DNA from 3 places in the Enterobacter sp. CP102 genome. Region 3 is predicted to be linked to each of the others. Evidence: predicted binding sites of a transcription regulator. Region 3 holds the regulator's gene; each other region holds the start of a gene.

Region 1 (8,183 bases), 900 kb from region 3:
CGGTGGAAGTCAGCGACCAGAGAACCGATATAGCGGGAGGTGTACGGGCGCTGGGTGTTTTTATCTTCTTCCTGGCAGAATTTGATGTACTTCTTCACGCCATTCGGGAATTTGATGTAGTTGCCTTCGTTGATGGAGTACGTGTTGCCTTTCTCCGGGAAGCGCATACGCTCCTGGCACAGACAGAACACACCCAGTGAAGGATCGTAAGTAAAGGCGTGAACACCGCAGCCGGTGGTGTACACCAGCATGGTGGATGAACCGTAGACAACATAACCCGCCGCAACCTGGTTGCTGCCCGGTTGCAGGAAGTCTTCTTCGGTCACCGGCGTGCCAACAGGCGTGACGCGGCGATAAATGGAGAAAATAGTGCCGACAGAAACGTTAACGTCGATGTTGGAGGAGCCGTCCAGCGGGTCCATCAGTACAACGTATTTTGCGTGTTCACACCCTTCGAAAACGACAATTTCATCTTCTTCTTCAGAGGCGATACCCGCAACGATGTCGCGCGCGCGCAGTGCAGCTTTCAGTTTTTCATTCGCGAACAGGTCGAGTTTCTGCTGAACCTCGCCCTGCACGTTTTCGGCACCGCTGGCACCCAGGATATCGACCAGACCGGCCTTGTTGATATCACGGTGGATGATCTTAGCGCCAAGCTTTATCGCCGACAGCAAAGCAGTGAGTTCACCCGTAGCATGAGAAAACTCGTGCTGCTTTTCGACAATAAATTCACCTAACGTTTTCATAACACTTTCCCTGCATCTTATGTGAGTAGAGCGATCGTATGTTCACTAAAACGACTAAAGCCCAACAATCTTAACAAACATTCAAATATTAGCGCAGAGGTGAATCGCGCCAGCAGGATACGGATTTTCCTGAAATGCATTTCACAGCCGCTGACATGTGAGTAAAATGTGCGCCACATTGAAGAAGGATAGTGACGTATGCGCATTCATATATTGGGGATTTGTGGCACTTTCATGGGCGGGCTGGCAATGCTGGCGCGCTCGCTGGGCCATGAAGTAACAGGTTCGGACGCCAATGTGTATCCGCCGATGAGCACGCTTCTGGAGAATCAGGGCATCGACCTCATTCAGGGCTACGATGCCAGCCAGTTAGACCCGCAGCCGGATCTGGTCATCATTGGCAATGCCATGACCCGTGGCAACCCGTGTGTTGAAGCGGTGCTGGAACGCAATATTCCATACATGTCTGGCCCGCAGTGGCTGCACGATTTCGTGCTGCGCGATCGCTGGGTTGTGGCCGTTGCGGGTACGCACGGTAAAACCACGACCGCCGGGATGGCGACCTGGATCCTCGAAGCCTGTGGTTACAAACCAGGTTTTGTGATTGGCGGCGTGCCGGGTAACTTTGACGTCTCTGCGCGTCTGGGAGACAGCCCGTTCTTTGTGATCGAAGCCGATGAGTACGACTGCGCATTCTTCGATAAACGTTCCAAGTTCGTGCACTACTGCCCGCGCACGCTGATCCTCAATAACCTTGAGTTCGATCACGCGGATATCTTTGACGACCTGAAAGCCATCCAGAAACAGTTCCACCATCTGGTGCGTATCGTCCCGGGCCAGGGCCGTATCATCCTGCCGGAAAACGACATCAACCTGAAACAGACAATGGCGATGGGCTGCTGGAGCGAGCAGGAGCTGGTGGGCGAGCAAGGCCACTGGCAGGCGAAAAAACTCAATGCCGATGCCTCTGAGTGGGAAGTGCTGCTCGACGGCGAAAAAGTGGGTGAAGTGAAGTGGGGCCTGGTGGGCGAACACAACATGCACAACGGTCTGATGGCGATTGCTGCGGCACGTCATGTGGGCGTGGTGCCTGCGGACGCGGCCAATGCGCTAGGTTCATTTGTGAATGCCCGTCGTCGCCTGGAGCTGCGCGGTGAAGCCCACGGCCTCACGGTGTATGACGACTTTGCACACCACCCAACCGCTATTCTGGCGACCCTTGCTGCCCTGCGCGGTAAAGTCGGCGGAACGGCACGTATCCTGGCCGTGCTGGAGCCGCGTTCAAACACCATGAAGATGGGCGTCTGTAAAGACGATCTGGCGCCGTCTTTAGGACGTGCGGATGAAGTGTTCCTGCTGCAACCTCAGCACATTCCATGGCAGGTGGCGGAAGTTGCTGAAGCTTGCGTACAGCCAGCACACTGGAGTGCGGATGTGGATACCCTGGCGGATATGGTGGTGAAAACCGCCCAGCCTGGCGATCACATTCTGGTGATGAGCAACGGCGGGTTTGGCGGCATCCATCAGAAACTGCTGGATGGCCTGGCGAAAAAGGCTGAAGCCGCAGCCGCAGAGTAAAAAAAAGCCCGGTGGCGCTTGCGCTTACCGGGCTTACTCTTCTGTGTTTCCTCTCTCCACTTTGGGGGGAGGGGATTACTCATCGCTCTCTGACAGCTCGCGCAGATACTGGAAAATCAGGCGCGCAGACTTCGGCGGCTTATTCCCTTCTTTCTCTTTCTTCGCATTGCGGATCAAAGAACGCAGCTGCTGGCGGTCGGCGTCTGGCCACAGATTCAAGACTTCCGGTACCGCGTCATCGCCCTGTTCAATCAGACGGTCACGGATCTGCTCAAGCTTATGGAAAAACGCAACCTGCTGGTTGTGGCGGTTCTTAAGCTTATCCAGAGCCTGGCGAATCGGATCAACATCGCGCTGACGCAACATTTTACCGATAAGCTGAAGCTGGCGGCGACGGCCTTCTTTTTTTATTTTCTGTGCCAGTTCAATGGCATCACGCAGATCCTGGTCGAGCGGGATCTTATCCAGCGCGTTTTTACCCAGTTCTACCATTTCCGCGCCAAGGTGTTTTAACTCTTCGGCGTCGCGTTTAATTTCACTTTTACTGACCCAGATGATCTCATCATCTTCGTCTTCGATGTCATCACCGGGAACGTCGTCGAGCCAGTCTTCGGGCTGCTTAGTCATGTCAGGCTCCTTAAAAAAAGAGGCTAATGTTACCAGTTAAGACGCGCACTGAAAAACGGTTCTCTGATAGACTTCACTTAACTCTCTCTTACAGTATGGCATTTGCGATGAAAGTAACCTCACAAGTTGAAGCGCAGCGTAAGATTCTGGAAGAAGCAGTCTCCACAGCGCTGGCGCTGGCTTCAGGTAAATCAGATGGCGCCGAAGTGGCGGTAAGCAAAACCACCGGCATTAGCGTAAGTACCCGCTATGGCGAAGTGGAAAATGTTGAATTTAACAGCGATGGCGCACTGGGGATCACGGTTTATCACCAGAATCGCAAAGGTAGTGCGTCATCGACTGACCTTAGCCCGGATGCCATTGCCCGTACGGTGCAGGCCGCGCTGGACATTGCGCGCTATACCTCACCCGATCCTTACGCAGGCGTTGCGGATAAAGAGCTGCTGGCGTTTGACGCACCCGATCTGGACCTGTTCCACCCGGCGGAAGTCACCCCGGATGAGGCCATCGAACTGGCTGCGCGTGCAGAACAGGCGTCCCTGCAAGCGGATAAACGCATCACCAATACCGAAGGCGGCAGCTTTAACAGCCACTACGGCATCAAAGTTTTCGGCAACAGCCACGGCATGTTGCAGGGCTATTGCTCAACCCGCCATTCGCTTTCGAGCTGCGTCATTGCCGAAGAGAACGGCGATATGGAGCGTGATTACGCTTACACCATTGGCCGTGCGCTCGGCGATTTGCAGTCTCCGGAGTGGGTCGGTAAAGAGTGCGCCGAGCGCACGCTGTCGCGTTTGTCACCGCGTAAACTTTCCACCATGAAAGCGCCGGTGATTTTTGCCAACGAAGTGGCCACCGGTCTGTTTGGTCATCTGGTCGGGGCGATTGCGGGTGGTTCGGTTTACCGTAAGTCCACGTTCCTGCTGGATTCACTTGGCAAACAGATCCTGCCGGAATGGCTGACCATTGAAGAGCACCCGCATCTGCTGAAAGGGCTGGCCTCCACACCGTTCGACAGCGAAGGTGTGCGCACTGAACGTCGCGATATCATCAAAGACGGCGTGCTGACCCAGTGGCTGCTGACCAACTATTCTGCGCGCAAGCTGGGGCTGAAAAGCACTGGTCACGCGGGCGGCATCCACAACTGGCGTATTGCCGGACAGGGCCTGAATTTTGAGCAGATGCTGAAAGAGATGGGCACGGGTCTGGTGGTCACTGAGTTGATGGGGCAAGGCGTGAGCGGCATCACCGGGGATTACTCTCGCGGTGCAGCGGGCTTCTGGGTTGAAAACGGTGAAATTCAGTATCCGGTGAGCGAAATTACCATCGCCGGCAACCTGAAGGATATGTGGCGTAATATCGTTACGGTCGGTAACGATATTGAAACACGTAGCAATATACAGTGTGGTTCAGTTCTTCTGCCTGAAATGAAAATTGCCGGACAATAGATTTGGCGTTTTGTTAATTATAAAAAAGGAAGTGAGCAATGCGTAAACAACTGTTAGCGATCGTCGCGGCGTCAACGCTGGTTCTTGGTTCGACAGCGTTTGCTGCCGATCTTGAAGAAGATATGGGCACCCTCGGCACCAATCTGAAAGTGGTGCAGAAAACCGATAATGCGTCTGAAATGAAAGCTGCATTAACCAAAATGCGTGAAGCGGCTCTGGACGCGCAAAAAGCGACCCCGCCGAAGCTGGAAAGCAAAGCGGCAGACAGCGCGGAAATGAAAGATTACCGCCACGGTTTTGATGTCCTGGTCGGCCAGATTGACGGTGCGCTGAAGCTGGCGAACGAAGGTAAAGTGAAAGAGGCGAAGGCGGCGGCGGAGCAGTTCGTGACCACCCGCAACACCTATCACCAGAAATACCGCTAACAGACTCAGCATCTGACACAACCGCAAGGCGAGGGCGTAATGCTCTCGCTTTTTTTATGCGTCGTAATAAGTAAACCCTATCGCTGTCACATTTCTGCGACTCTCCTTCCCGTTGTTTTCGTTTTCCACCCTGACGTTTTGTCGATGGATTGCGTGATATTCATCACGTAAAACCAGCGAATTGTCATCATTCAGCGCATTTATGTGGCACAGATCACTGCCGCCGCTCTCCTTTCCACTTCGAAGTGGAAAACAACTCGCTACAAACAATTAACCGCCAACGTTAGTTTTATCCCAGAGACATTAACGGGGTAAGACGAGTGATTAACGGAGCGGTAATGAACGACGTTGGAGACCAGGCGGTGCAAACAGAGCAGCTCGCGACCACCATGCTTAAGCAGGTTTATGCCCTGCTGGCCCGGCACAACATCATCCCCAACGCAGTGCAGGAACAGATGCTGACTTCACACGTCCGCGCGATGGCGCACCGGTCCGTGACCGGCGAGCCGCTGCCAGAAGTCGAAGCGGAATTGTTCGACGAAATTTCACCTGATTCAATGCGACTTGCCCGCGAAGTGGTCGCGCAGTTTGGCAACCTTCCTGATGAAGAAGCCTGGCTGCTTTCCGTTCACTTCGAAGTCGCGAAAGACAACCTTTAAGGAGCAACACATGGAACAAATTACAGTCGTGATTGGCGATCGCCTGGGTAAAGGTCAGAAAGTGGCGGCCGGTATCGAAAAAGCAGGTGGACGCGCTGTGGTTGTGCCGGGTATGGCAGCGGATATGAAGCTGGGTGACGTGATGAAAGCGGAAAATGCAACCTTCGGCATCTCCTTCTGCGGCAGCGGCGGCGCGGGTGCAATTACCGCTCAAACCAAATATGGCTACAAAGCCAAATACGGGATGCGTTCAGTGGAAGAGGGCGTAACTGCCATCAATGAAGGCTGCAACGTACTCGGCTTCGGCTTTATGGATAAAGAAGAGCTGGGCGAGCGTCTGGTACAGGCGTGGCAGAAGAAGCACGGCGCGTAAGCATGAAAGAACAATTCACTACCACGGTGAGAGTGAAGGGAAAAGGCGACGCCAAAGCGCGCGCCTTTGCCGATGCACTCAACCACGTTCAGGTCGCGGTGATGAAAGCCTCACCGCATATCTTACTGCGTATTGAGCCACAGGATGTGCAGGTTGTTCAGGCGCAAGAAGCGGTGCGAAAAGAAGCGTTTCTGTTCTTCTTTTTGCGTCGGGAAAGACGCACCTACAGCGTGGAGCTGGATGTGACTGTCAACGTGACCGCCATCAATCTCGACCAGGTGGATTTCGTCACGCAACGCTGATTATTCATAAAAGGGCAGACTGATGTTCTTAATTATATTAATAAAATCGCTCATCATTGGCGGCCTGGTTGGCGTCGGTGTTGGGGCCGGGGCTGCACGCATGTTTCATGCGCCTACCACTCAGGGTATGGGCGCGTTTCGTACGTTGGGGGAACTGAACTCCTGTGAAGGGGATCCGGCTTCTCACTTCTCCTTTGGGTTAGGCTTCTTCTTTAACGCCTGGGCCTCTTCCGTGGCCGCAGGTGCGTTCACTCAGGACGTTGACCACCGCATTATCCCGAACTGGGGCGCGGCGGCGCTGATGATCAAAAACCGTAATGTCGGTGAAACACTCCACGACCCACGCAAAATGGCGATTGCCTGCGGCGTGATCGGCATGATCGTCGTGACCTTCCTTAACCTTACCGCCTCTTCCGTTCCGGCTGCACTTCAGGTGACGGCCGTTAAGGTGCTGGTACCGGCAGCTAACCTGCTGGTGAACACCGTGATGCCGGTGATTTTCTGGCTGGCGGCTATCGACGCGGGCAAAAAATCGGGCTTCTGGGCCACCGTCTTTGGCGGCGCAGCGCAGCTGATTATGGGTAACGCCGTACCGGGCCTGGTGCTGGGTATCCTGATTGGTAAAGGCGTAGAAGAGAGCGGCTGGAACCACGTCACCAAAGTGATGATGGCCGCCATCATCGCACTGTTCGTGCTGAGCGGCTTCTTCCGCGGCTTCGACATGAAGATGATCGAATCCTTCCATCTGACCGTGCCGAACTGGCTCGACATGATCCACAACTCGCTCAGCGGTAAATAACAGGAGCCTCTACATGGAACAGAATAAAGGTTTTTGGTATGCCGACTGGTCGTTCCCGATCTTCGTTGGCCTGCTCTCCTCCGGCGTGTTCGCCGGGACGCACATGTACTACCTGTATGGCATTGGCGTGTTTAACGAAGTGGCCTTCGTGGCGATGCTGAAAGCGGGTATCGATACCGGCGTCTACGGCGCGGTGGCGGCCTTCGGCGCAAGCTTCCTGTTCGCCCGTATTATCGAAGGCTCGCTGGTCGGTATTCTTGATATCGGCGGCGCGATCCAGACCGGCGTAGGCCTTGGTGTGCCCGCGCTGCTGCTGGGCGCGGGCATTATGTTCCCGGTGACCAACTTCATTGCCGCGCTGATTACTGGCCTGGTGATTGGTCTGGCGATTGGCTACGTCATCATCCTGGCGCGTAAATTCACCATCAATCAGAGCAACTCCACCTATGGGGCTGACGTGATGATGGGCGCAGGTAACGCCTCCGGCCGCTTCCTCGGGCCGTTGATTATCCTTAGCGCCATGACCGCCTCCATTCCAATCGGTGTCGGTTCACTGCTGGGCGCGCTGCTGTTCTATATCTGGCAGAAGCCAATTACCGGCGGTGCAATCCTCGGTGCAATGCTGTTGGGCTGGCTGTTCCCGGTCGCCCTTTAATACCTGCGGGCGCTCCGGCGCCCGTCTTATCAGGAGATCCTCATGTTTGATTTACTCCTGCGCCGTGCGCGCCTTGCCGACGATACCCTGACCGATATCGCCATTCAGGACGGGAAAATCGCGGCGCTTGGCGAGATTGACGCTCCCGCCCGTAAAACGGTGGAGCTTAATGGCGAAGTGTTCGTCAGCGCAGGCTGGATTGACTCCCACGTACACTGCTACCCGAATTCCCCGATTTACCACGACGAACCGGACAGCGTAGGCATCGCTACCGGCGTGACCTCCGTGGTGGATGCGGGCAGCACCGGCGCGGACGACGTGGACGATTTTTACGCTATCACCCGCAAAGCCTCAACCGAGGTCTTTGCCCTGCTGAATATCTCCCGCGTGGGGCTGATTGCCCAGAACGAGCTGGCCAATATGGCCAATATTGACGCGGATGCCGTGAAGCAGGCTGTTAAACGCCACCCTGATTTTATCGTCGGCCTGAAAGCGCGCATGAGCAGCAGCGTGGTCGGCGAAAATGGCATCACCCCGCTGGAGCGGGCGAAAGCCATCCAGAAAGAGAACG
Region 2 (8,183 bases), 2.0 Mb from region 3:
GCCATTGCGTTGTTAGAGAAGTTTGCATCTTCCTGTTTGTTAACAGTTGCGATTGCATCTTTCTCGTCAGCTTCGTCTTTAGCACGTACGGACAGGCTGATAGCGCGGTTCTTACGGTCAACACCGGTGAACTTAGCTTCAACGTCGTCACCAACGCTCAGAACCAGAGTTGCATCTTCAACGCGGTCACGTGAAGCTTCGGAAGCGCGCAGGTAACCTTCAACGCCGTCAGCCAGTTCTACGGTTGCGCCTTTAGCGTCAACTGCAGTCACTTTACCGTTTACGATTGCGCCTTTCTTGTTCAGTGCAACCCAGTTGTTGAACGGATCTTCTGCCAGCTGTTTAACGCCCAGGGAGATACGCTCACGCTCTGCGTCAACCTGCAGAACAACTGCTGCGATTTCGTCGCCTTTTTTGTATTCACGAACTGCTTCTTCGCCTGCAACGTTCCAGGAGATGTCAGACAGGTGAACCAGGCCATCGATGCCGCCGTCCAGGCCGATGAAGATACCGAAGTCAGTGATAGACTTGATTTTACCTTCAACACGGTCACCCTTGTTGTGGGTTTCCGCGAACTGCTGCCATGGGTTGTTTTTGCACTGTTTCAGGCCCAGGGAGATACGACGACGTTCTTCGTCGATATCCAGAACCATAACTTCCACTACATCACCAACGTTAACAACTTTGGATGGGTGGATGTTTTTGTTGGTCCAGTCCATTTCGGAAACGTGCACCAGACCTTCAACGCCTTCTTCGATTTCAACGAAGCAGCCGTAGTCAGTCAGGTTGGTAACGCGACCAGTCAGTTTAGTACCTTCTGGGTAACGTTTAGCGATAGCAACCCATGGATCTTCGCCCAGCTGTTTCAGGCCGAGGGATACACGAGTACGTTCGCGGTCGAACTTCAGCACTTTAACAGTGATTTCGTCGCCAACGTTCACGATTTCGCTTGGGTGCTTAACGCGTTTCCACGCCATGTCGGTGATGTGCAGCAGGCCATCAACGCCGCCCAGGTCAACGAATGCGCCGTAGTCAGTGAGGTTCTTAACGATACCTTTGACTTCCATGCCTTCCTGCAGGTTTTCCAGCAGCTGATCGCGTTCTGCGCTGTTTTCGGATTCGATAACGGCACGACGGGATACAACAACGTTGTTACGCTTCTGGTCCAGCTTGATTACTTTGAACTCAAGCTCTTTGCCTTCCAGGTGCAGGGTGTCACGAACTGGACGAACGTCTACCAGTGAACCTGGCAGGAACGCACGAATACCATTCAGCTCAACAGTGAAGCCGCCTTTAACTTTGCCGTTGATAACACCGACCACAGTTTCAGCTTCTTCGTAAGCTTTTTCCAGCGTGATCCAAGCTTCGTGACGTTTAGCTTTCTCACGGGACAGCAGGGTTTCACCGAAGCCGTCTTCTACTGCATCCAGAGCAACGTCAACTTCGTCACCAACCTGGATTTCCAGCTCGCCCTGGGCGTTTTTGAACTGCTCTGCCGGAATGGCGGACTCAGATTTCAGACCGGCGTCAACCAGTACTACGTCTTTGTCGATAGCAACAACAACACCACGAACGATGGAACCCGGACGGGTTTCGATTGTTTTTAAGGATTCTTCAAATAGTTGAGCAAAAGATTCAGTCATGTTTAATCTTCAGGTTAATATTAACGTCCACCTGGCTCCGTGCCGGATGGGGTTGTTTCACATACCCGCCGTCAATCCATTGCAGCGGGGGTACTGCTAAATCGGTCGCGATTACGCGAGTGCCAGTTTTTGGCGCGCATATTGTAGCGCTTTTTCAATCACTTGCTCAATAGTTAAACTGGTGGAATCCAGAACTAATGCATCGTCTGCCGGAACAAGTGGGGCAACGGCGCGGTTTCGATCGCGGTCGTCGCGCTCTTTTATCTCGGATAAAAGGCGATCAAAGTTAACACTAAAGCCCTTCTCCTGCAACTGAAGCATACGGCGATGCGCACGTTCTTCAGAGGAAGCATCAAGGAAAATTTTAACAGGTGCATCAGGGAACACCACGGTTCCCATGTCACGCCCATCGGCTATCAGGCCTGGGGCTTCACGGAAGCCACGCTGACGACGCAACAGCGCCTCTCGAACGCGCGGGAACGCAGCAACCTGAGAGGCGGCATTAGCCACTTCCTGAGTGCGGATTTCACCGCTCACATCTTCCCCTTCCAGGATCACTTCAAGGTTGCCGTCGGTCGACACAAAACGCACATCCAGGTGCGCAGCCAGCGGTACCAGCGCTTCTTCAGATGCGACATCCACATGGTGATGCAGCGCAGCCAGGGCCAGCACGCGATAGATTGCTCCCGAATCTAAAAGATGCCATTGCAATGCTTCCGCCATCGCCTTGCACAGAGTACCTTTCCCTGCGCCACTAGGCCCATCAATGGTGATTACCGGGGCAACTGCCGTCATCTTTTTCTCCTTAATAAAGGCATACCGTTAACATGAACGCCGCGCATTATACGCGCCAACGTGCGCAACTGTTACCTTTGCGTGCAAATTACGGATTTAATGAAGCAGAGTGTAGAATAAATGGGCAGGAATGAACGTCAGGAAGCGTAAGGAAATGCCGCATCACAGGATGCGGCATGTTGTCATCAGGCCAGCGTGCTAATACGCGCCAGCTGTTCGAAGTAGTCCGGGAAGGTTTTCGCCGTACATTTCGGGTCGAGAATAGTGACAGGCGTATCGGACAACGCCACCAGCGAGAAACACATCGCCATACGGTGATCGTTGTAGGTGCCAATTTCCGCGACCTGCAATTTGGCCGGAGGCGTTACGCGAATGTAGTCTTCGCCCTCTTCTACCTCTGCCCCCACTTTACGCAGTTCGGTCGCCATCGCAAACAGACGGTCAGTTTCTTTCACACGCCAGTTATAGATATTACGCAGCGTGGTGGTACCTTTGGCAAACAGCGCGGCTGTCGCGATAGTCATCGCGGCATCCGGGATATGGTTCATGTCCATATCAATGGCGTTCAGCTCGCCATGCGTACAGGAGATGAAATCGTCACCCCAGGTCACAACAGCACCCATTTTTTCCAGTACGTCAGCAAAACGGATATCGCCCTGCACGCTGTTACGGCCAATGCCGGTCACTTTCACCGTACCGCCTTTAATCGCACCGGCTGCCAGGAAGTAAGACGCCGATGATGCATCGCCTTCAACCAGGTAGTTGCCAGGGGACTGGTACTGCTGCGCGCCACGCACCACAAAGCGCTGGTACGCCTGGTTTTCAACGTCAACGCCGAAGGTTTTCATCAGGTGCAGCGTGATATCGATGTAAGGTTTAGAAACCAGGTCACCTTTAATGGTGATAACCGTATCCTGCGGTGCCAGTGGCGCGGTCATCAGCAACGCGGTCAGGAACTGGCTTGATACGCTACCGTCAACCTCAACGGAACCACCGGTAAAACCACCGCGCAGACGCAGTGGCGGATAATTTTCCTGCTCCAGATAATCAATCTGCGCGCCACCCTGACGAAGGGCATCCACCAGATGACCGATCGGACGCTCTTTCATGCGCGGCTCGCCGGTCAGCACAATGTTGTTGCTGCCCAGACACAGTGCTGCCGCCAGCGGGCGCATCGCGGTACCGGCGTTCCCGAGGAACAGTTCCAGCTCTTCGCCAGCGTGCAGTGCACCGCCGTTGCCGGTCACTTCGCAACGCGTACGGTCGTCAGACAGCGTGTAATGAACTCCCAACGCTTTCAGCGCATTGAGCATATGGCGAACATCATCGCTGTCCAACAGGTTTGTAAGGACGGTGGTGCCGTTTGCCAGAGCTGCCAGCAGCAGAGCGCGGTTCGAGACACTTTTTGAACCAGGCAGATTAATGGTGCCATCTACCCGCGCGATAGGTTGTAACGTCAGGGATTCCATGAAACTTAACTCTCAACTCAACATAATAAAAACCCCGCAGCATAACTGCGGGGGTGAAAAACAGCGTGATTAACCGCGGCGACGTTCGAAGTCGACCATAAAATCGGTTAACGCTTTTACACCTTCCAGCGGCATGGCGTTATAAATAGAAGCACGCATCCCACCCACTACGCGGTGGCCTTTCAGCGCCTGCAGACCCGCCGCGAAGGACTCTTCAAGGAAGAGTTTATCCAGGCTGCTGTCAGCGAGCTGGAACGGCACGTTCATGCGGGAACGGTTAGATTGCGCCACGTCGTTACGGTAAAAATCGCTCTTATCAATCACCCCGTACAGAAGATCGGCTTTTTGCTGATTGATCTTGTCCATCTGCGCCACGCCGCCATTCTGCTTCAGCCATTTGAAGACCAGGCCTGCCAGGTACCAGGCAAACGTTGGCGGGGTGTTGAACATAGAGTCGTTGTCGTTCAGCACGGTGTAATCAAGGATAGACGGGCATGACGTATGGGCTTTACCCAGCAGATCTTCACGCACGATGACCAGCGTCAGCCCGGCCGGGCCGATATTTTTCTGCGCGCCCGCATAGATTACGCCGAAACGGCTGACATCAATTGGCGCGGAAAGGATCGTGGAGGAGAAGTCGGCAGCAACCACCACATCTTTGCCGAAGTTCGGAGTCTCATCGATGGCAATACCGTCGATGGTTTCGTTCGGGCAATAGTGCAGGTATGCAGCGTTGTCAGAAAGCTGCCACTCGCTCATCGGCTTAACAGCGCGCAGGCCATCAACGGTGATTTTGCCGTCGATCACATTTGGTGAGCAGTATTTTTTGGCTTCTTTAACGGCGCTTGCTGCCCAGTAGCCCGCATCAACATAGTCAGCTGTGGTTTTGTCGCCCAGGATGTTCAGCGGTACGCCAGCAAACTGACCGCGACCACCGCCGTGGCAGAACAATACTTTGTAGTTCGAGGGAATATTCAGCAGATCGCGAAAATCCTTTTCTGCTTCTTCAGCCACCTGAATAAATTCTTTGCCACGGTGACTGATTTCCATCACCGACGTGCCCAGCCCCTGCCAGTCACAAAGTTCCTGTTGAGCCTGTTTGAGCACATCCGCCGGTAACATTGCCGGACCTGAACTGAAATTAAAGACTTGAGCCATTTCCCTCACCACGCTAAAAGCAATAAGTTATTACTGTGGATATCGGTTTTATCATTCAGTGACACGCGCCGCAATGTCTAAAACTTATGACCGGCGAAATGTGCCCGTCGTCACACAATACAATCTGCCGCCTCGCTAAGACAAAACCGACAAAATGGCTGTCAGGTAATGCGTTTGGCCCAGCTAACCTTCGTCCATTCCGGATTTGCACAGCGAGGGCATAATTGGCGATCCCCCGGCTGCATCGCAATCACGTGGCTACATCTCACGCAAGCATATTCGCCCGCCTCGGGTACGGTTCTGAAACGCTCAATAAGCATATCCGGCAGGATACAAAGTCCCGGCTTCACCTCGTCGTCAGAATAGTAATAGACGCTGATTTGACCGTTAGTTTCCATTATTGCCAGACGCACCTGCCCGAGCTGTTCAACGCTATTCAGACGCAGCTCCATAAAGAACTCAAACTCGGTCATATTGGCGCTCTGTACATTTTCCCAGGCCAACTGTCCGTCCTCGATGATAACGACCGGCTTTCCTTCAAGCAGATCTTCCAGCTTTTCGCTTTTCGACATCAGCCACATCACCAGCCGGTACAGCAAGGCCAGCGAGACAAAAACCACGAAGACCGGCACCATCGGCACATCGTCATAAAAGGCAACATCCCCGGCCGCGGACCCCAGCGTCAGGATGATCAGCACTTCAAAAAGCGACATCTGGCGAACGCCGCGACGCCCGGTAATTTTGAGGAAAAGAAAGACCAGGATGAAGGTATAAAGACTACGCAGCGCCACCTCCCATAAAAAATCGGGTGGAACTTTGTCAAATGCCATCCGATGAAGATCGAATGCTTTCATTTTTCTATGCCTTAACAGAAGGTTACTGTTACTAAGCATAGCCCAGTCATTTATTTTCGCCGAAGATAGCACCCGTCACGCAAAACCCGTATCATTGCGCGCTTTACGTACGATAAAAGTGAACGCCATGACTCAAACGTTTATCCCCGGCAAAGACGCCGCTCTGGAAGATTCCATCGCTCGCTTCCAGCAGAAACTGACCGACCTGGGCTTTAATATTGAAGAAGCCTCCTGGCTGAATCCGGTTCCTCACGTCTGGTCCGTGCATATTCGCGACAAAGACTGCGCGCTGTGCTTTACCAACGGTAAAGGCGCCACCAAAAAAGCCGCACTGGCCTCTGCGCTGGGTGAGTATTTTGAGCGTCTGTCTACCAACTATTTCTTCGCCGACTTCTGGCTGGGTGACACCATCGCTAATGGTCCATTCGTTCACTACCCGAATGAAAAATGGTTCCCGCTGACCGAAGATGACGAACTGCCAGAAGGCATTCTCGATGCCCGACTGCGCGCGTTTTACGACGCCGATAACGAACTGACCGCCAGTATGCTTATTGATTTGCAGTCCGGTAATGAAGATCGCGGTATTTGCGCCCTGCCGTTTACCCGTCAGTCTGACGAGCAGACCGTATACATCCCGATGAATATCGTCGGTAACCTGTATGTGTCGAACGGCATGTCAGCCGGTAACACCCGCAACGAAGCGCGTGTTCAGGGTCTGTCTGAAGTGTTCGAACGCCACATTAAAAACCGCATTATCGCAGAATCCATCAGCCTGCCTGAAATTCCGGCCGATGTTCTGGCGCGTTACCCGGGCGTTGTGGAGTCTATCGCGAAGCTGGAAGCCGAAGGGTTCCCAATCTTTGCCTATGACGGCTCTCTGGGGGGGAAATACCCAGTTATCTGCGTTGTGCTGTTCAACCCGGCGAACGGGACCTGCTTTGCTTCCTTTGGTGCGCATCCTGATTTCGGCGTCGCGCTGGAACGTACGGTCACCGAGCTGCTTCAGGGCCGTAGCCTGAAAGATCTCGACGTGTTTACCCCACCAACCTTCGACGACGAAGAAGTGGCTGAACACGCGAACCTCGAAACCCACTTCATCGATTCAAGCGGTTTGATCTCCTGGGATATGTTTAAACAGGATGCAGACTACCCGTTCGTGGACTGGAGCTTTGCAGGCACCACCGAAGAAGAGTTCGCCACCCTGATGGCTATCTTCAAAGCAGAAGATAAAGAAGTCTACATTGCCGACTACGAACACCTGAGCGTATACGCTTGCCGTATTCTGGTGCCTGGCATGTCTGACATTTATCCGGCAGAAGATCTGTGGCTGGCAAATAACAGCATGGGTGCGCATCTTCGTGAAACGCTGCTGTCACTGCCAGGTAGCGAGTGGGAAAAAGAAGACTATCTGAACCTGATCGCACAACTGGACGACGAAGGTCACGATGACTTTACCCGCGTGCGTGAGCTGCTTGGTCTGGCAACCGGTAAAGACAATGGCTGGTACACCCTGCGCATTGGCGAGCTGAAAGCAATGCTGGCCCTCGCGGGTGGCGATCTGGATCAGGCGCTGGCATGGACAGAATGGACGATGGAGTTCAACCAGTCCGTCTTCTCCGCAGAGCGTGCTAACTACTACCGTTGCCTGCAAACCCTGCTGCTGCTCGCGCAGGAAGAAGAACGTCAACCGCTGCAATATCTGAATGCCTTCGTGCGTATGTATGGCGCAGATGCTGTAGAAGCGGCCAGCGCGGCCCTGAGCGGTGAAGAGCCATTCTATGGCCTGCAAGCGGTAGATAGCGATCTGAAAGCCTTCCCGGCGCATCAGTCACTGCTGAAAGCGTATGAGAAGTTACAGAAGGCAAAAGCCGCTTACTGGTCAAAATAAGCGCATATAACATTACCAACTGTAGGCGGATTCAATCGTCTGGGCTATATTACGGGGCAATTTCATTGCCCCGTTTTTTTATTTCTTTCGCAATGATTTTTGATTGTAATAATAAAGTTAAATACGGGTAAATATAATAATACTTACCCGAGCTTGACTGTTACTTTTTATGGTAAATACTCCATTTTAATTAACTGTTTTAAGGGAGCGCGAACGAAAAAATTCAACTCTTTTCATAACTTTTAAAATTTATTTTTATACGGATAATCAAACACTTACTCCGCATTTGTTGTAAAACCATACGCATTGCGGGCCTATAAGCCAGGCGAGATATGATCTATATCAATTTCTCTTCTATAATGCTTTGTTAGTATCT
Region 3 (8,183 bases):
TTGGTACGGTGCCCACGGCGGCCGTGGGCTATTCGCTGGGCGGAAACATGCTGGCCTGCCTGCTGGCAAAAGAGGGCGACACGGTTCCTCTGGATGCTGCGGTGATTGTCTCTGCCCCGTTTATGCTGGAGCAGTGCAGCTACCATATGGAAAAAGGTTTTTCCCGGGTGTATCAGCGTTATCTGCTCAACCTGCTGAAAGCCAATGCCGCGCGTAAGCTTAAAGCCTACCCGGACACCCTGCCGGTGAGCCTGCGTCAGCTGAAGAAGGTGCGCCGTATTCGCGAGTTCGACGACTTGATCACTGCCAAAATTCACGGTTTTGCCGATGCGATAGATTACTATCGCCAGTGCAGCGCCATGCCGCTGTTGAGCAAAATCACCAAACCGACGCTTATCATCCATGCGAAAGATGATCCGTTCATGGATCATCACTCCATCCCCGCGCAGGAATTTCTGCCCTCCAACGTGCAGTATCAGCTGACCGAACATGGCGGCCACGTTGGCTTTGTCGGCGGCACGCTGAGACGCCCGCGGATGTGGCTGGAAACACGTATTCCAGCCTGGTTAACCGCTTTTCTGGACGGTAAAAAATGATTATCCCCTGGCAAGATCTGGCGCCCGAAACGCTCGATAATCTTATTGAAAGCTTTGTATTACGCGAAGGCACAGATTATGGTGAACAAGAACGTTCGCTTGAACAAAAGGTCAACGATGTAAAGCGCCAGCTCAAAAGTGGCGAGGTGGTGCTGGTATGGTCTGAGCTGCACGAAACGGTCAATATCATGCCCCGCAATGCCTTTCACGACTGACCTTTAACACTATTCCAGTCAGGGAGTTGCTATGTCTGCCAGACATCCGGTTATTGCCGTTACAGGCTCAAGTGGTGCGGGTACCACCACCACCAGCCTCGCCTTTCGCAAGATTTTCGCGCAACTGAATTTACGGTCCGCAGAGGTAGAAGGCGATAGCTTTCACCGCTACACCCGCCCTGAAATGGATATGGCGATCCGCAAAGCTCGCGATCTCGGCAAACACATCAGCTATTTTGGGCCAGATGCCAACGATTTCGGTCTGCTGGAGCAAACCTTCAAAGAATACGGACTGAGCGGCAAAGGCCAGTCGCGCAAGTATCTGCACACCTATGACGAAGCCGTTCCCTGGAACCAGGTGCCAGGCACTTTTACTCCCTGGCAGCCGCTTCCTGAACCTACCGACGTGCTGTTTTATGAAGGATTGCACGGCGGTGTGGTGACCACGCAGCATGACGTGGCACGCCACGTGGACCTGCTGGTCGGCGTTGTGCCGATTGTGAACCTGGAGTGGATCCAGAAGCTGACGCGCGATATCAGCGAGCGCGGTCATTCACGCGAAGCGGTGATGGATTCGGTTGTTCGTTCGATGGAAGATTACATTAACTTCCTGACGCCGCAGTTCTCACGCACCCACATCAACTTCCAGCGCGTGCCGACGGTAGATACCTCCAACCCGTTTGCGGCCAAAAGTATCCCGTCACTGGATGAGAGCTTTGTGGTGATCCATTTCCGTAATCTCGAAGGCATTGACTACCCCTGGCTGCTGGCTATGCTGCAAGGCTCGTTCATTTCTCACATGAATACGTTGGTGGTGCCGGGCGGGAAAATGGGGCTGGCGATGGAATTGATTATGACACCGCTGGTGCAGCGGCTGATGGAAGGGAAGCAGATCGCATAAGCTCGTTTTGCCCGGTGGCGCTACGCTTACCGGGCCTACGTGCGTGCTTTTGTTGGGCGGGTTAGCGCAGCGCCACCCGCCACAACATTACGCCTCGATCACTTCATACGAATGCGTTATTTTTACCGCTTTCTCCAGCATTAATGCCACAGAGCAGTATTTCTCCGCAGAAAGATCCACCGCGCGTGATACCGCAGCGTCTTTCAGCTCTTTGCCGGTCACAATAAAATGCAAATTGATGTGCGTAAACAGGCGTGGTGCTTCTTCACGACGTTCAGAAGTGAGTTTAACTTCGCAATCCGTCACGTCATGACGACCTTTTTGCAAAATCGACACCACGTCAATCGCGCTGCAACCACCTGCCGCCATCAGCACCATCTCCATTGGGCTTGGTGCTTTATCGCCGGAGTTCCCATCCATCAAAATCTGGTGTCCGGAAGCGGATTCGCCCAGGAACGTTAAACCTTCAACCCATTTCACACGCGCTTGCATATTCATTAACTCCAACGTTGCATTTTTGGTGACAGATTACGCGTACGTTACATTTCTCGCAACGGAAGGCGACCTGCATCATGCTGAAGCGAGACACCAGGAGACACGCGACAAAAGCTATGCTAAAACACTCTGGATGCTACAGTAATACATTGACGTTACACATGTATGCAGAGGACATCAAACTTTACTGGCTGCGAATATTACGACAGCCGACTTCCCAGGGTATGGGTAAGAATTCGATTGCAACCCCAGAGTCTGGATGCATCTTATGACTCTGGTGACAGCTTATAACAGAGGATAACAGCGCATGGTGCTTGGCAAACCGCAAACAGACCCGACTCTCGAATGGTTCTTGTCTCATTGCCACATTCATAAGTACCCATCGAAGAGCACGCTGATTCACCAGGGTGAAAAAGCGGAAACGTTGTATTACATCGTCAAAGGCTCGGTGGCAGTGCTGATCAAAGATGAGGAAGGGAAAGAAATGATCCTTTCTTATCTGAACCAGGGCGATTTCATCGGTGAACTGGGCCTGTTTGAAGAAGGCCAGGAACGTAGCGCCTGGGTTCGTGCAAAAACCGCGTGTGAAGTGGCCGAAATCTCTTACAAGAAATTCCGTCAGCTGATTCAGGTTAACCCTGACATCCTGATGCGTCTTTCTTCGCAGATGGCTCGCCGCCTGCAAGTCACGTCTGAGAAAGTGGGTAACCTCGCCTTCCTGGACGTAACGGGCCGTATCGCTCAGACCCTGCTGAACCTGGCGAAACAACCAGACGCAATGACCCACCCGGACGGAATGCAAATTAAAATTACCCGTCAGGAAATTGGTCAGATCGTGGGTTGCTCCCGTGAAACAGTAGGCCGTATTCTGAAAATGCTCGAAGACCAGAACCTGATCTCCGCCCACGGTAAAACCATCGTGGTTTACGGAACACGTTAATTCCGGTCAAACGGCGTGCCATCGCAAGGTGTCACGCCGTTTTTGTCTCTACTCCCCATGTGGCGCAGGCTAATTTATCACCCGGAAGTTAACTACGCACTGCGACAAACGCTGGTGTTGTGCCTTCCTGTGGCCGTGGGTTTGCTGCTGGGCCATCTGCAACAAGGTCTGTTGTTTTCCCTGGTTCCCGCCTGCTGCAACATTGCGGGTCTGGACACTCCGCATAAACGCTTTTTCAAACGCCTGATTATTGGCGGCTGTCTGTTTGCAGGCTGTAGCCTCGCCGTGCAACTGCTGCTTGCCCGTGATATTCCGCTCCCCCTGATCCTGACCGTGCTGGCCATGACGCTGGGCGTAACCGCTGAAATCAGCGCGCTACATGCCCGGTTGCTGCCCGCATCGTTGATTGCCGCCATCTTCACGCTGAGCCTCGCGGGGAATATGCCGGTATGGGAGCCGCTATTGATCTACGCGCTGGGAACCCTGTGGTACGGCGTGTTTAACTGGATCTGGTTCCGCCTGTGGCGCGAACAACCGCTGCGTGAATCGCTCAGCCTGCTCTACGTGCAGCTTGCCGACTACTGCGAAGCCAAGTACACCCTGCTCACTCAGCACACGGACCCGGAAAAATCGCTGCCGCCGCTGCTGGCGCGCCAGCAAAAAGTCGTGGATCTGATTAGCCAGTGTTACCAGCAGCTGCACATGCTCGCCGCCAATAAAAATCATGACTATAAGCGGCTGCTGCGTATCTTCCAGGTGGGTCTGGATTTGCAGGAACATATCTCTGTGAGCCTGCATCATCCGCAGGAGGTGCAAAAGCTGGTCGAGCGCAGCCACGCCGAGGCGGTGATCCGCTGGAATGCCCAAACCGTGGCAGCGCGCCTGCGCATCCTGGCTGACGATATCCTGTATCACCGCTATCCCACGCGTTTTAACATGGACAAGCAGCTCGGGGCGCTGGAGAAAATTGCCCATCAGCACGCGGATAACCCGGTGGGCCAGTTTGCGGCGTGGCACTTCAGCCGTATTTCCCGCGTCCTGCGGACTCAGCGGCCGCTTTACCCGCGTGACCTGATGGCCGATAAACAAAAGCGTCTGCCGCTGCTGCCAGCCCTGAAAAGCTATCTGTCTCTGAAATCTGCCGCGCTGCGTAATGCCGCGCGTATCAGCGTGATGCTCAGCGCCGCCAGCCTGATGGGCGTCGCGCTGCACCTGCCGAAACCGTACTGGATCTTAATGACCGTACTGTTTGTTACGCAGAACGGCTATGGTGCCACGCGGGTGCGCATTCTGCACCGGGCAGGCGGTACAATCGCGGGGCTAATCATTGCCGGCGTGACGCTGCACTTCCACGTACCAGAAGGCTATACGCTGCTGGGGATGCTGGCGATCACCATGGTGAGTTATCTGATTATTCGCAAGAACTATGGCTGGGCGATGGTGGGCTTTACGGTCACTGCGGTATATACCCTGCAACTGCTCACGCTCAATGGCGAACAGTTTATTATCGCCCGCCTGGTCGACACGCTGATTGGCTGCCTGATTGCCTTTGGCGGCCTGGTCTGGCTTTGGCCGCAGTGGCAAAGCGGGCTGTTGCGCCAGAACGCCCACGATGCGCTGGAAGCAGATCAACAAGCGATACGCCTGATCCTGAGCGACGACCCGCAGCCTTCGCCACTGGCGTATCAACGCATGAAAGTCAACCAGGCGCATAACGCCCTGTTTAACTCACTCAACCAGGCGATGCAGGAGCCGGGCTTTAATTCCCACTATCTGGCAGACATGAAACTGTGGGTAACGCACAGCCAGTTTATCGTCGAGCACATTAACGCCATGACCACGCTGGCGCGCGAGCACACCATGCTGACACCCGATCTGGCGCAGCGCTATTTGCAGTCCTGTGAGATTGCCCTGCAGCGATGTCAGCAGCGTCTGGAGTACGACGCGCCGGGAGAGGCGGGAGATTCGAACATTCTTGAAGCACCGGAAACACTGACGCATGGCCCAATGAGCACCCTGGAGCAGCATTTGCAGCGCATCCTCGGGCATCTGAGCACCATGCACACCATTTCGTCGGTGGCATGGCGTCAGCGTCCGCATCACGGAATTTGGCTAACGCGGATATTAAAGCGCACGCCGTATTGAATCACGTCCGGCTGGATTGTAGGCCCATGCAAGCGCAGCGCCGCCGGGCAATCAGGTTATCCCCGGACGATCTTCTCGACCGCCGCCGCAAAGCGGTTTAACCCGTCTTCGATGTCTTTGTCTTCAATCACCAGCGACGGCGCGAAACGCATCACGTCCGGCCCGGCATTTAGCACCATCACCCCTTCATCAGCTGCGGCGTGCAGGAAATCACGCGCACGACCTTTGTACTGCGGCTTCAGCTCAGCACCCACTAACAGCCCCATTCCGCGGATCTCGCTGAACACATCGTACTGCTCATCAATCTGCTGAAGGTGTTTCACGAACCGCTCGCGCTTCGCATTAACGCCGTTCAGCACTTCTGGTGTGTTGATGATATCGAATGCCGCACCGGCAATGGCGCAGGCCAGCGGGTTGCCGCCGTAGGTCGACCCGTGAGAACCCACGTGGAACGCGGAAGCGATATCCTGCGTGGTTAGTACCGCACTGACCGGGAAACCGCCGCCGAGCGCTTTGGCGCTGGTCAGGATATCTGGGGTCACGCCGTAGTGCATATAGGCAAAGAGATCGCCGGTACGCCCCATGCCGCTCTGGACTTCATCAAACACCAGCAGCGCCTGGTGCGCATCGCACAGTTCGCGCAGGCCTTTGAGGAATTCAGGCGTTGCCGCCGTTACGCCGCCTTCACCCTGAATCGGCTCGACCACTACCGCGCAGGTGTGGTCATCCATCACCGCTTTTACCGCGTGAAGGTCGTTAAACGGTACATGGATAATATCGGCCGGTTTCGGGCCAAAGCCATCGGAATACTTCGGCTGCCCGCCAACGGAGACGGTAAACAACGAACGCCCGTGGAAGGCGTTATGGAAGGCAATGATTTTGGTTTTGTACGGGCTATGACGGGTTGAAGCATAGTAGCGTGCCAGCTTGAAGGCCGTTTCGTTGGCTTCAGTACCGGAGTTCATGAACAGCACACGCTCAGCAAAGGTCGCGTCGATGATCTTGCGCCCCAGGCGCAGCGCAGGTTCGTTGGTAAAGACGTTACTGGTGTGCCACAGGGTTTCGCCCTGGGTTTTTAACGCCTCCACCAGCGCAGGATGACAATGACCGAGCGCCGTCACCGCAATCCCCCCCGCGAAATCAACATACTCTTTACCCTGCTGATCCCATACGCGGCTGCCCTTCCCTTTAACCGGGATAAATTCAGCCGGTGCATAAATCGGCAGGATCACTTCATCGAATGTCGCGCGGGTAATTGCTGATTGTTCAGTTGCCATGTCATGCCCATCCATTTTATGTCACATTGATTGTGAAAATATAATCACAAAATATGCATAAAAAATCACAACAAGGCAATAAAAATTCAGCGATTGAGGAAATTCGCCAGCAGCTGATGTCCCTGCTCGCTCAGGATGCTCTCAGGGTGGAACTGCACGCCTTCGAGATCCCATTCCTTATGGCGAATACCCATAATTTCGCGGGTGTCGCTCCAGGCGGTGACGTCAAAGCACGCTGGCAGCGTGGGCGGATCAATCACCAGAGAGTGATAGCGCGTTACGGTTAACGGGTTATTTAATCCGCTGAATACGCCTGTACCGTTGTGGGTAACGGGTGACGTTTTGCCGTGCATCACTTTTGCCGCACGCACGATGGTCGCCCCAAACACCTGACCAATCGCCTGATGCCCCAGGCAAACGCCCAGAATCGGCAGCTTACCGGCATACTGTTTTATCACGTCCAGAGAGATGCCTGATTCTGACGGGGTACAGGGCCCCGGTGAGATAACGATTTTCTGCGGGGCAAGCGTTTCAATATCAGCAAGGGTGATGTCGTCATTGCGGCGGACCACCACCTCCGCACCCAGTTCGCAGAAATACTGGTACAGGTTCCAGGTAAAGGAATCGTAGTTATCTATCAGCAGGATCATGGCGGCTCCACAACAAAAAGGCGCCCTATTCTACTCAGTTTCGCGCGCTTCGCTCACCACTTTACTAAAGATGGCAGTCAACGCGCTTAAATCGCCCATCGCACCACTCTGGTTGGCTACGACCCACTGCTCAGGATCGATATCGCGCCAGTCCAGCGCGTAGCCCGCATGGATGGCCAACTGGTCAAAGAAAATGCGTTGGGCAATACCATTGCCGCTCATAAAAGGATGCAGCATATTGATTTCACAATAGTAATGGCTAATCCGCTCGATAAATTCCTCTTTCTGAAGACCCACCAGGTACCGGTCGTTTTCCAGTGCCGCCATCAATTCATTACCCATCTTCTCGATGTATTCGAAATGGCAAAAAGGAATGTCACCTTTGAAAATATCGTCCGTACGGTATTCGCCTGCCCGTTTCATCTCTCTGCGATACAGATGGCGGTGAATAAGGCACAGATGGGGCAACCCAGGTGCTGAAGGCCCAAGTTCCAGCATCTCAATCTGGGGAACTGAAGGGCCATGACCCTTTTCAAGGAGACAACTGGCCTTAAAATTGACGTTACGCTGCTGCTCCCAGAGACGGGATTTTTGCTTGTCGGTGAGTTTTTTCACTTAACGCCTCCCTGAATATGTCCGTTTGCCACAAGTATAAGCAGCAAAACGCGCTTTCGCAGGGAGGGTCAGAAACGCGGGCAAAGAATGCCCGCGCAGGAAAGATTACGGCAGAACTTTTGCAGAAAGGATCACAACCGGTTTGGACGGCACATTCTGATATGGGCCTACGTCGTGGGTTGGCACCTGAGAAATTTTGTCCGCCACGTCCATCCCTTTCACAATTTTACCAAATACCGCGTACCCGAAGTCACGCTGACCGTGGTCGAGGAAGGCGTTATCCGCAACGTTGAGGAAGAACTGGCTGGTTGCGCTGTCTTTATCCGCAGTACGGGCCATAGAGATGGTG

Evidence for each region. The regulator CRP, encoded in region 3, controls carbon source genes, mostly activating them, when cyclic AMP is high. The targets are predictions, from matches to a motif close to ATGTGANNNNNNTCACAT.
Region 1: N1249_RS02265 (glycine dehydrogenase) is a predicted target of CRP. The motif match lies at 5,027-5,044, and genes of this name have one in related genera.
Region 2: serC (3-phosphoserine/phosphohydroxythreonine transaminase) is a predicted target of CRP. The motif match lies at 5,164-5,181, and genes of this name have one in related genera.

What each region holds. Positions count from the first base shown of each region.
Region 1 covers NZ_CP104014.1:469,974-478,156, forward strand. The annotation lists gene fbp (class 1 fructose-bisphosphatase) at 1-746, opposite strand, end outside; gene mpl (UDP-N-acetylmuramate:L-alanyl-gamma-D-glutamyl-meso-diaminopimelate ligase) at 945-2,324, shown strand; gene yjgA (ribosome biogenesis factor YjgA) at 2,400-2,951, opposite strand; gene pmbA (metalloprotease PmbA) at 3,047-4,399, shown strand; gene cybC (cytochrome b562) at 4,438-4,824, shown strand; gene N1249_RS02265 (glycine dehydrogenase) at 5,145-5,483, shown strand; gene N1249_RS02270 (SFCGS family glycine-rich protein) at 5,494-5,856, shown strand; gene N1249_RS02275 (DUF4312 family protein) at 5,859-6,158, shown strand; gene N1249_RS02280 (DUF4311 domain-containing protein) at 6,181-6,957, shown strand; gene N1249_RS02285 (DUF4310 family protein) at 6,971-7,612, shown strand; gene N1249_RS02290 (amidohydrolase/deacetylase family metallohydrolase) at 7,655-8,183, shown strand, end outside.
Region 2 covers NZ_CP104014.1:1,583,327-1,591,509, reverse strand. The annotation lists gene rpsA (30S ribosomal protein S1) at 1-1,643, opposite strand, end outside; gene cmk ((d)CMP kinase) at 1,755-2,438, opposite strand; gene aroA (3-phosphoshikimate 1-carboxyvinyltransferase) at 2,624-3,907, opposite strand; gene serC (3-phosphoserine/phosphohydroxythreonine transaminase) at 3,977-5,065, opposite strand; gene N1249_RS07390 (DUF421 domain-containing protein) at 5,227-5,919, opposite strand; gene ycaO (30S ribosomal protein S12 methylthiotransferase accessory factor YcaO) at 6,047-7,807, shown strand.
Region 3 covers NZ_CP104014.1:4,348,414-4,356,596, forward strand. The annotation lists gene N1249_RS20615 (hydrolase) at 1-596, shown strand, start outside; gene N1249_RS20620 (YheU family protein) at 593-811, shown strand; gene N1249_RS20625 (phosphoribulokinase) at 843-1,712, shown strand; gene N1249_RS20630 (OsmC family protein) at 1,800-2,204, opposite strand; gene crp (cAMP-activated global transcriptional regulator CRP) at 2,515-3,147, shown strand; gene N1249_RS20640 (YccS/YhfK family putative transporter) at 3,205-5,292, shown strand; gene N1249_RS20645 (aspartate aminotransferase family protein) at 5,349-6,569, opposite strand; gene pabA (aminodeoxychorismate synthase component 2) at 6,656-7,219, opposite strand; gene N1249_RS20655 (putative adenosine monophosphate-protein transferase Fic) at 7,250-7,834, opposite strand; gene ppiA (peptidylprolyl isomerase A) at 7,940-8,183, opposite strand, start outside.